3 regions of the Kosakonia sp. MUSA4 genome follow, and region 3 is predicted to be linked to each of the others. Evidence: predicted binding sites of a transcription regulator. Region 3 holds the regulator's gene; each other region holds the start of a gene.
What was found. Region 3 encodes LexA, which represses DNA repair genes until DNA is damaged. Its sites were predicted from a motif close to TNCTGTATGTACATACAGNA; they were not measured.
Positions count from the first base shown of each region.

Region 1: a site for LexA is predicted at 1,267-1,286, ahead of sulA (SOS-induced cell division inhibitor SulA). Genes of this name have one in related genera too.
Region 2: a site for LexA is predicted at 1,377-1,396, ahead of mutH (DNA mismatch repair endonuclease MutH). Genes of this name have one in related genera too.

Region 1 is NZ_CP025697.1:1,764,333-1,767,615, forward strand. It holds gene ompA (porin OmpA) at 1-369, opposite strand, end outside; gene sulA (SOS-induced cell division inhibitor SulA) at 736-1,245, opposite strand; gene C0557_RS08290 (TfoX/Sxy family DNA transformation protein) at 1,463-2,083, shown strand; gene yccS (YccS family putative transporter) at 2,077-3,283, opposite strand, start outside.
Region 2 is NZ_CP025697.1:4,369,060-4,372,342, forward strand. It holds gene ptsP (phosphoenolpyruvate--protein phosphotransferase) at 1-401, opposite strand, end outside; gene rppH (RNA pyrophosphohydrolase) at 414-944, opposite strand; gene mutH (DNA mismatch repair endonuclease MutH) at 1,626-2,321, shown strand; gene C0557_RS20625 (TerC family protein) at 2,385-3,098, shown strand; gene ygdR (lipoprotein YgdR) at 3,243-3,283, shown strand, end outside.
Region 3 is NZ_CP025697.1:39,953-43,235, forward strand. It holds gene plsB (glycerol-3-phosphate 1-O-acyltransferase PlsB) at 1-457, opposite strand, end outside; gene C0557_RS00175 (diacylglycerol kinase) at 590-958, shown strand; gene lexA (transcriptional repressor LexA) at 1,067-1,681, shown strand; gene dinF (MATE family efflux transporter DinF) at 1,758-3,092, shown strand; gene C0557_RS00190 (CsbD family protein) at 3,258-3,283, shown strand, end outside.

The DNA.
Region 1 (3,283 bases), 1.7 Mb from region 3:
TACCATACCACCCAGACGGGTATAGATATCCAGATCGTCAGTGATCGGGTAACCCAGTTTAGCAGTCAGTTGAACGCCCTGAGCTTTGAACGCGCCGTTAACGGTGTCGCCTTTGTACGGCATACGGCCCAGCCAGTCATAACCCAGTTCGAAACCAACGTACGGGTTAACCTGGTAGCCACCGAACGCACCAGCACCCAGTTGGCTTTCGTGGGTCGGGCCATCGTTCTGCCATACCGCACCTGTGTCATGATACTGGGACCAACCCAGTTTGCCACCTGCATACCAGGTGTTATCTTTCGGAGCGGCCTGCGCTACGGTAGCGAAACCAGCCAGTGCCACTGCAATCGCGATAGCTGTCTTTTTCATTTTTGCGCCTCGTTATCATCCAAAAATCGCCATGGTTATCTCTCAGAGATGCCACGGTTAAATCCTTCACCGGGGGCGTTGCTCACTAACTATTCAGCAGATATCTTTACCGATATCTTTGGCTTATGCCGAGCACCCCTGGCGATGTAAAGTCTACAACGTAGTTGGAAACTTACAAGTGTGAACTCCGTCAGGCATATGAAAAAAAAGGCTTTGTGTACACAATATTTAACAATTCCGCTGCTATTTTGTCCGATGCTATTAGGCTGAAAAGCGCGCCACACAGGCTTTGTCGCTGTATTTTGCGGATAAAATGCAAAAGCAAGCTTCAGGCAAAAATAATCCCAGGAATACTCTTAAATTTACTCAATGATACAAATTTGAGTGAATTTTTATCCCGGAATGCTGTCTCGCAGCCAGAGGATCATGACGTACTGGACGCATAACGAAGCCGATCGCGTTGCCTTCTTCTGCTGCCATCACCAGTCGGCGGTGTTCATCTTCGGTTAATTCTTCCGCATGCCAGCCAATTACGACGCTATAGTTCCCGGTGCGTAATGCGCGGATCATTGATTCCAGCGTCAGGCAAGGTGAAAGCTGGTTAACCTGCATCACCTTGGTGAGTGGCAGACCAACGGATTGCACCCATTCACGGCTCAGTTTCTGTTGTGGCGTGAGCCATAACTGCCAGCGGGACTGTTGGCCGAGTTGCTGCAACAAGGGTAATAAAAGAAGCTGCGTCATTCCTGGCTGATCTTCGCGATAAACCACTTCGCTAATAAGCCCGGACGCAATGCGGGAGGGTTCAGCATGATTTAACGTAGTGAGTGCGGAATCGAATGTCGTTGAACGCTTAGCATAGCCTGAAGTGTACATAATCAATCCAGCCCTGTGAGTTACTGTATAAACATACAGTAACCCCTGAATGTTCAAAGATCAACCTCAATTTCTGAAACTATCTCGCATTTTTGTTTTGTCTTTACCGCACAACGCAAAATTCGCTTGCTGTCCCGCCCACAGTTGCCTATGTTCCTGCCTAACGAAACAGCTAACATCGTAGTGGCTTTACTGTGTGATTTATAAGGAAAAAATCATGGAAGACCTTTCTTATCAGTGTATACATCAATCATGTGAATATCTCACATCCCTTGGAGAAATTCGTCACCGTGCCCATTTTGGCGGTTATAGCTTGTCGGTGGAGGACACGGTTTTTGCGATGGTGGCCGAAGGAGAGCTTTACCTGCGGGCCTGTGAACAAAGCGCTCAATATGCAATAACGCACCATGCGCCACTTTTAATATTCAACAAACGTGGACGGGAGGTTTCGTTAAATTACTATTTTGTGGATCAGGCTTTATGGAACGATCGCCCTATGCTGCTGGAACTTTCGGCATATTCTCTCGATGCTGCCCGGCGTGAAAAAGTGCAGCGCAGCGCCCGAAAACGTCTGCGCGATCTCCCTAATCTGACGTTTCAGCTCGAAATGCAGCTTCGTGATGCCGGGATTATGGATGTACAGACGCTGCGTCTTCTTGGCGCAAAGGCCAGTTGGCTCAGGCTGCGGAAAGCGAATCGCCACCTGGGTGTGAAAATTCTTCTGGCGCTGGAAGGCGCTATCGCTGGGTTGCACGAAGCGGCGCTCCCGGCGCAGACGCGCCAGGAACTGATGGAGTGGTTCGCTATTGTGATGAAGAAAACGGCCAATCCTCACTGAACCAGTTGGCTTTTCAGACGGCAAACTTCCGGCAATAAGGCGATAAGCAGGCCTATCTGTTGAAGGACCAGCGGCTCTTTGCTATCCGGGCGCGGATCTAAATGTTTAATGCGCTGCGACAGGGAACTTAGCGTTTCCTGTACGCGCGCATGATCAGAAGGAAGGTGATGCAGGGCGTCGTCTACATAACAGACGGCGTCATCAAGCAGATGCAAAATATCGGGATGGGTGAGCTGCTCGCGATGCGCGCCAAGTGCAGAAATATAGCTGGTAAAGGTGTGGTTCAGGCACAGCAAACGGAATGCCACATCGCGGAGCTCAGGTGATGCGCCGGGTTCTGAAGACATATTGGATACGACCGACGCCAGCTCAGCATCACGGTTATAGGCATTGCGCCGGGCAATACGGTACGCCAGTCGGTTGTCGCGTCCCTGATGGTACTGTTCCAGAATCGCGTCGAGGTAACGGCAGTTAGCATCGAGAGCCTGCTCTGTCACGCGTGGCAGGTGGCGAAAACGCCAGTCGGGCCAGATAAAGCTTACCGCCGCCCAGGCAATCACGCAGCCTATCAGCGTGTCGATGATACGGGGAATCGCTACTTCAAAGCCCTCACCGAGCAGATTAAAGCAGAGCAGCACCAGCAGGGTGATAAACATCGTAGCATGCGCGTATTGCACGGTGCGAAAAGCAAAAAACAGTACGCCGGTAATCACGATCAGCACCAGTTGCCCTTCATGGGAAGGAACGAAATAGAGCACCGGTAAACCTATCGCCACACCTACCAGCGTGCCGATGACGCGCAGGGTCAGGCGATGGCGGGTGGCGTTATAGTTGGGTTGGCAGACGAAAAGACTGGTCAGCAGGATCCAGTAACCATGCTGTAAGCCGGTTACCTGAATAAATGCGTAGCCAACACACAGTACCAGCGACATACGTACGGCGTGGCGGAAAAGTGCAGACTCCGGCGTCAGATTATTGCGCAGCCGTAACCAGATATCGCTAAAGCTATTCAGGCTGTCATCGGCTAACTGGTTTTCTGTCTCATTCAGAAACTGGGACTGCGGTTGTTCCGTTTCGATCGTAGCTAATTGTGCGTCAATCGCGCGCAGGTTATCGAGCAGAAAACCCAGGGCTTTCAGATGATCGGCTGACGTCACACCGCTGGCGCGGATGCGATCTAACGCGGCATCAAGATGCGTA
Region 2 (3,283 bases), 1.4 Mb from region 3:
TGGCGCAGCTCACGCTGCTGCACAACCAGTACGCCAAGCAACTGGCGGCGCTGGATAATCGGTACGCCGAGAAACGCGCGAAAACGCTCCTCTTTTACCGCAGGAATATATTTAAAGCTGGGATGTTTCTGCGCATCGGCAAGGTTGATAGGTTCCGCCAGTCGGCCAACCAGGCCTACGATCCCCTGATCGAATGCGAGCGTGACAGTGCGGCCACGCGGCTTTTTTAAGCCGCGCGTCGCCATCAGATAAAAACAGCGCCTGTCGTGATCTGCAAGATAGACCGAGCATACTTCGGTTTCCATCGCCAGACACACGTCGGTAACCAGTATCTCCAGCGCTTCGTTAAGACGCGGCGCGCTGGCAACTTTCTCAACTATTTCTCGCAGTCGGGTGAGCATAATGTGGGTGGCTTAACCTCGTTTACGTCGCCAGGCAGGTGCGTTCTGTAGCTTAGGAGGCGTTTCCTGAAGCGCTAACACCGCACTTGCAAACTCTTTCATCACCCGCCGGTAGACGTCGCGTTTAAACGAGACTACCTGACGAACAGGATACCAGTAGCTTACCCAACGCCAGCCATCAAACTCAGGGGTGCTACTGGTTTGCATATTGATTTCTGCATCATTACCAATCAACTGCAAAAGAAACCATTTTTGTTTCTGGCCGATACAAACCGGCTTTGTGTCCCAACGCACCAAACGTTTCGGTAACTTGTAACGCAACCAGTTACGGGTAGAAGCAAGGATACGAACATCTTTACGACTTAAGCCCACTTCCTCGAACAGCTCCCGGTACATCGCCTGTTCCGGGGTCTCGCCTGGGTTGATTCCCCCCTGGGGAAATTGCCATGAGTGCTGCCCGAAACGTCTGGCCCACATCACCTGGCCCTGTCGATTGCAGATTACGATTCCCACATTTGGGCGGTAGCCATCGTCATCAATCACCGGACTACCTCAAAATAAACCTGAATGACGAGATTGTTTCACACTCCCGGAAAACGGTAAACCACTCTATGACAGGGATACGAACGGATAACGATTGAATAACTCACAGTTTGCATAAGAGTTATAAACACCATCCCCTGCCTCAGATGGGTTTTATTCACCTTTTCTGTGGATAGAGTTGTGAAAAAGTATGGAATTACCCAGGGAAAACCCAGAACAGTCTGAATAACCCATTTATCGGGTACAAAAATAAAACCCAGTGATTCATTTAGTTAAGTGACTTATCACCGGATTTTTGCAGCATAATGTGACGATCATCACTCTCAGGATCCTGACGCTGATGAAAGATCGAACAGAGTCGTTTTTATCCACAGATTATGCCAATAAGTTAGACGTATTTTGTGCAGAAATTCGATTTTCATCGCACGTCAAGGCTGTAAATGGAAACAGTAGTAAGAGTTTTCACCAGTTATCCCATTTTTCTGTGGATAACATGGTGTAAGATCCTGTTCATTGCCAGTGACCAGATTTGGAAAACCTGACGGGCTGTTGCGCAACACATTGCAGACATAAATAAATTATCTTTTAAATCATTGCGTTGCCTATATTCCACTGAAAACGGTAAACTGGCAGACTACAGTGGAAAACTACTGTCTGTTTTTTAATCAAAAGGTTAGTGACATGCTCGCGTTATCTCCCTTCACTTCGCCACCAGAATCCGAAGCGCAGTTACTGGCTCAGGCACAGCGTCTGGCAGGCTATTCGCTTGGCGAACTGGCGGCGTTAGCGGGGTTGCCGGTGCCGCGCGATCTGAAACGGGATAAAGGCTGGATTGGAGTGTTGCTTGAGCTATGGCTGGGTGCCAGCGCCGGAAGCAAACCCGAGCAGGACTTCGCCGCGCTGGGCGTCGAGTTAAAAACCATTCCGGTGGATAACCAGGGCCGCCCGCTGGAAACCACCTTTGTCTGTGTCGCGCCACTCACCGGGAATAGCGGCGTGGTGTGGGAAACCAGCCATGTCCGGCACAAGCTGAAACGCGTGTTATGGATCCCGATTGAGGGTTCGCGCGAGATCCCGGTAGCCGATCGCCGGGTCGGATCGCCGCTGCTCTGGAGCCCCAATGAGGAAGAAGAGCAGCAGTTACGCCAGGACTGGGAAGAGTTGATGGATCTGATTGTGTTGGGCCAGGTCACGCGTATTACCGCCCGTCACGGCGAAGTACTGCAATTACGTCCCAAGGCCGCCAACAGCAAAGCGCTGACGGAAGCGATTGGCGAACACGGGGAGCCTATCCTCACACTGCCACGCGGTTTCTACCTGAAAAAGAACTTCACCAGCGCGCTGCTGGCTCGCCACTTTTTACTCTCCGGATATTAATTTTTTGCCACAGCCTCACCGACGCTTATAATTAGCGCTTCTTTTTTTGTAGGACTTTTATTGATGTTATTTGCATGGATCACCGATCCTAACGCCTGGCTTGCGCTCGGTACGCTGACGCTGCTGGAGATCGTATTAGGGATCGATAATATTATTTTCCTCTCTCTGGTTGTTGCAAAGTTACCTACCGCACAACGTAGTCACGCCCGTCGGCTTGGGCTGGCCGCGGCAATGGTGATGCGGCTGTTGCTGCTGGCCTCTATTGCCTGGGTAACAAGGCTGACGCATCCGTTATTCACCCTTTTTGATCACAGCGTTTCGGCGCGTGACATGATCCTTTTTCTCGGCGGATTGTTCCTGATCTGGAAAGCGAGCAAAGAGATCCACGAGTCGATCGAAGGTGAAGAAGAAGGGCTGAAAACTAACGTTCACTCCTTCCTCGGCGCTATCGTGCAGATCATGCTGCTGGATATCATTTTCAGTCTCGATTCGGTGATTACCGCAGTGGGCCTCTCCGATCATCTGTTCATCATGATGGCCGCCGTCGTGATCGCTGTTGGCGTGATGATGTTTGCCGCACGTCCGATTGGCGAATTTGTCGATCGCCATCCGTCGGTCAAAATGCTGGCGCTGTCGTTTTTGATTCTGGTCGGCTTTACGCTGATCCTCGAAAGTGTTTCGATTCATGTGCCGAAAGGTTACATCTACTTCGCGATGTTCTTCTCTATCGCCGTCGAGTGGCTTAACCTGTTGCGTAACAAGAAAAATCCGCTGTAAGCAAAGCGCTTCCCCGGCCGGGGAAGCACTTTTCATTTCTTTACCTGCTCTAACCGCTATTTTCAGAAAATCTCCCTTTTCCAACGCGAAACAGCGGGTTATTACTAGACTGTGTGTGACGCATGCAATGAGAGGGTCTGAGCGATGAAAAAATGGGCGGTGATTATTTCTGCAGTAGGTTTAGC
Region 3 (3,283 bases):
ATTTCTGGATGCCGTTCAGCATGCGCAGCGGCGGATTAATCTCGCCTTTCTCACGCCCTGGCGAGCGGCCAAACATTACCGATACCGGAACCATTTGCACATCCAGATCCGGATGGCTGCGGTGTAAATCCAGGTAGTCGTGGAACAGTTTGATGGACTCTTCTTTCGGCGTGTAATAGGTAAACACGCGCGGACCGCCATGAATGAACACGAAACGCGGCAGCAATACGCCGTCGATTTCCAGGGGTTCCAGGGGATCGGGCAGTTCGTGCGCCAGACACTGAGCGCGTAATGTCATCAAATCTGCCTTAGAGTTATAAGGCAGCACGTACATAATAGGACGTGAAGTATCGAGACCCAGTTCCTGTGCAGGTTCTGCAGGTATCGATTTACTCTTTACCAGTACACTTAATGGTAAATTCAGTAATTTGTAGTAAATTCGTGGCCAACCGGACATAAAAGATGAAAAGCCTCTGGTTAATAATAGTGCCATTGCGCCGCAAGAATATCAGAAAGCGCACGTAATTTCTGTTGTACCTCAGTACGCTGATGTAGACATTGACGTTTATTACATAAAAAGGTTCTTTTCATGGCCAATAATACCACCGGAATTACCCGAATCATTAAAGCAGCAGGTTACTCATGGAAGGGCGTTCGCGCTGCATGGATCAATGAAGCCGCTTTCCGCCAGGAGCTGGTAGCCGTTGTTTTCGCTATCATTATTGCTTGCTGGCTGGACATTGACACGGTCACTCGGGTGCTGCTGATTAGCTCGGTGTCGCTAGTAATGATTGTTGAAATCCTAAATAGTGCAATTGAAGCTGTCGTAGACCGAATTGGTTCTGAATTTCACGAACTTTCCGGTCGGGCGAAGGATATGGGATCGGCGGCAGTGCTGATGTCGATCCTGCTGGCGCTGTTTACCTGGATCTCGCTTCTCTGGTCGCATTTTCGATAACGCTTCCAGAAATCGATAACACCCTGGTTTTTTGCTTAAATTTGGTTCCAAAATCGCCTTTGACTGTATATACTCACAGCATAACTGTATATACACCCAGGGGGCGGGATGAAAGCATTAACGGCCAGGCAGCAAGAGGTGTTCGATCTCATCCGCGATCGGATCACTCAAACCGGTATGCCACCAACGCGTGCGGAAATCGCACAGCAATTGGGGTTCCGTTCCCCAAATGCGGCTGAAGAACACCTGAAAGCGCTTGCACGTAAAGGGGTTATCGAAATCGTCTCCGGCGCATCGCGTGGTCTGCGTCTGCTGCTGGAAGAAGAAGAGGATATCGGTTTACCGCTGATTGGTCGCGTTGCTGCGGGTGAACCGCTGCTGGCGCAACAGCATATCGAGGGTCACTACCAGGTCGATCCCGATCTCTTCAAACCTCATGCGGATTTCCTGCTGCGCGTTAGCGGTATGTCGATGAAAGACATCGGTATTATGGACGGCGACCTGCTCGCAGTGCATAAAACGCAGGACGTGCGTAACGGCCAGGTGGTCGTCGCACGTATTGATGATGAAGTTACCGTGAAACGTCTGAAAAAACAGGGTAACACCGTCGAATTGCTGCCGGAAAACAGCGAGTTTTCCCCGATCGTCGTCGATCTGCGCGATCAAAACTTCACCATTGAAGGGCTGGCGGTTGGCGTCATCCGTAATGGTACCTGGCTCTAACGCCTGTTCTTTTCGCAGCGACACAAAACACCGTGGCGCTGCGTAATACGATTTTCCCCGTTGATTCGACATTGCCATGCCGTTGCTGAACGCATCTGACAGAGCACTGTGGCGGCTTGCGCTGCCCATGATCTTCTCCAATATCACTGTTCCGTTACTGGGGCTGGTGGATACCGCCGTGGTCGGGCACCTGGATAGTCCTGTTTACCTCGGCGGCGTGGCGATCGGCGCAACGGCAACCAGCTTTTTGTTTATGCTGCTGCTGTTTTTGCGGATGAGCACCACCGGTCTTACGGCACAGGCGTTTGGTGCGAAAAACGCACCTGCGCTGGCGCGCGCGCTGGTACAGCCGCTGCTATTGGCGCTGTCGGCAGGTGTGTTAATTATGCTGCTGCGTACGCCGCTCATCGATCTGGCGCTGCACATTACCGGCGGGAGCGAAGCCGTGCTGGAGCAGGCGCGGCGCTTTCTCGATATTCGCTGGCTGAGTGCGCCAGCGTCGTTGGGAAATCTGGTGTTGCTCGGCTGGTTACTGGGTGTGCAGTATGCCCGTGCGCCGGTGATCCTGCTGGTAGTGGGGAATCTCCTCAACATTGTGCTCGACCTGTGGCTGGTGATGGGCCTGCACATGAATGTGCAGGGCGCTGCGCTCGCCACCGTTGTGGCTGAGTATGCGACTTTCGCCATCGGCCTGCTGATGGTGCACCGCGTGTTGGTAATGCGCGGTATCACCCTGCCAGCGCTGAAAAATGCCTGGCGCGGCGGTATGCGGCGCTTATTAGCGCTTAACCGCGATATCATGCTGCGCTCACTGCTTTTGCAGCTCTGCTTTGGCTCAATCACCGTGCTGGGCGCCCGTCTTGGCGGTGAGACGGTTGCCGCTAACGCGGTGCTGATGATGTTTCTCACCTTTACCGCGTACGCGCTGGATGGTTTTGCCTATGCGGTCGAAGCGCACTCCGGGCAGGCCTATGGCGCGCGCGATGGCAGCCAGTTGATGGACGTCTGGCGAGCGGCATGCCGCCAGGCCGGGCTGGTGGCGCTGTTCTTTGCGGCGATTTATGCGCTGGCAGGTGATGACATTATTGCCTTGCTGACTTCGCTTCCTGCCCTGCAGACGCTCGCCGGGCATTACCTGTTCTGGCAGGTGATTCTGCCGCTGGTGGGCGTGTGGTGCTACTTGCTGGATGGCATGTTTGTCGGTGCCACGCGCGCAGCGGAGATGCGTAACAGTATGGCGATTGCCGCCGCCGGGTTCGCTGTTACGCTGCTGACGGTTCCGGTGCTGGGCAATCACGGTTTATGGCTGTCGCTGACCGTCTTTCTCGCCCTGCGCGGGCTTACGCTTGCCTGGCTGTGGCGTCGCCACTGGCGTAACGGCAGCTGGTTTTCCGATGTGAATCCTTCCTGATATTGCCAGTTTTTTTGCCTGTTTCCTCGCCTCGCTTATGCTGTTTTTAACCATCGTGACGGTTAAAGATTCCGAATAAAAATCGATTGCCGGAATCCTTAACTACAATAATCAGTACGTTCAGCAGAACGATTATCTATTTAACCGAACGATAAGGAGTCAACGATGAATAAAGACGAAGTCGGCGGTAA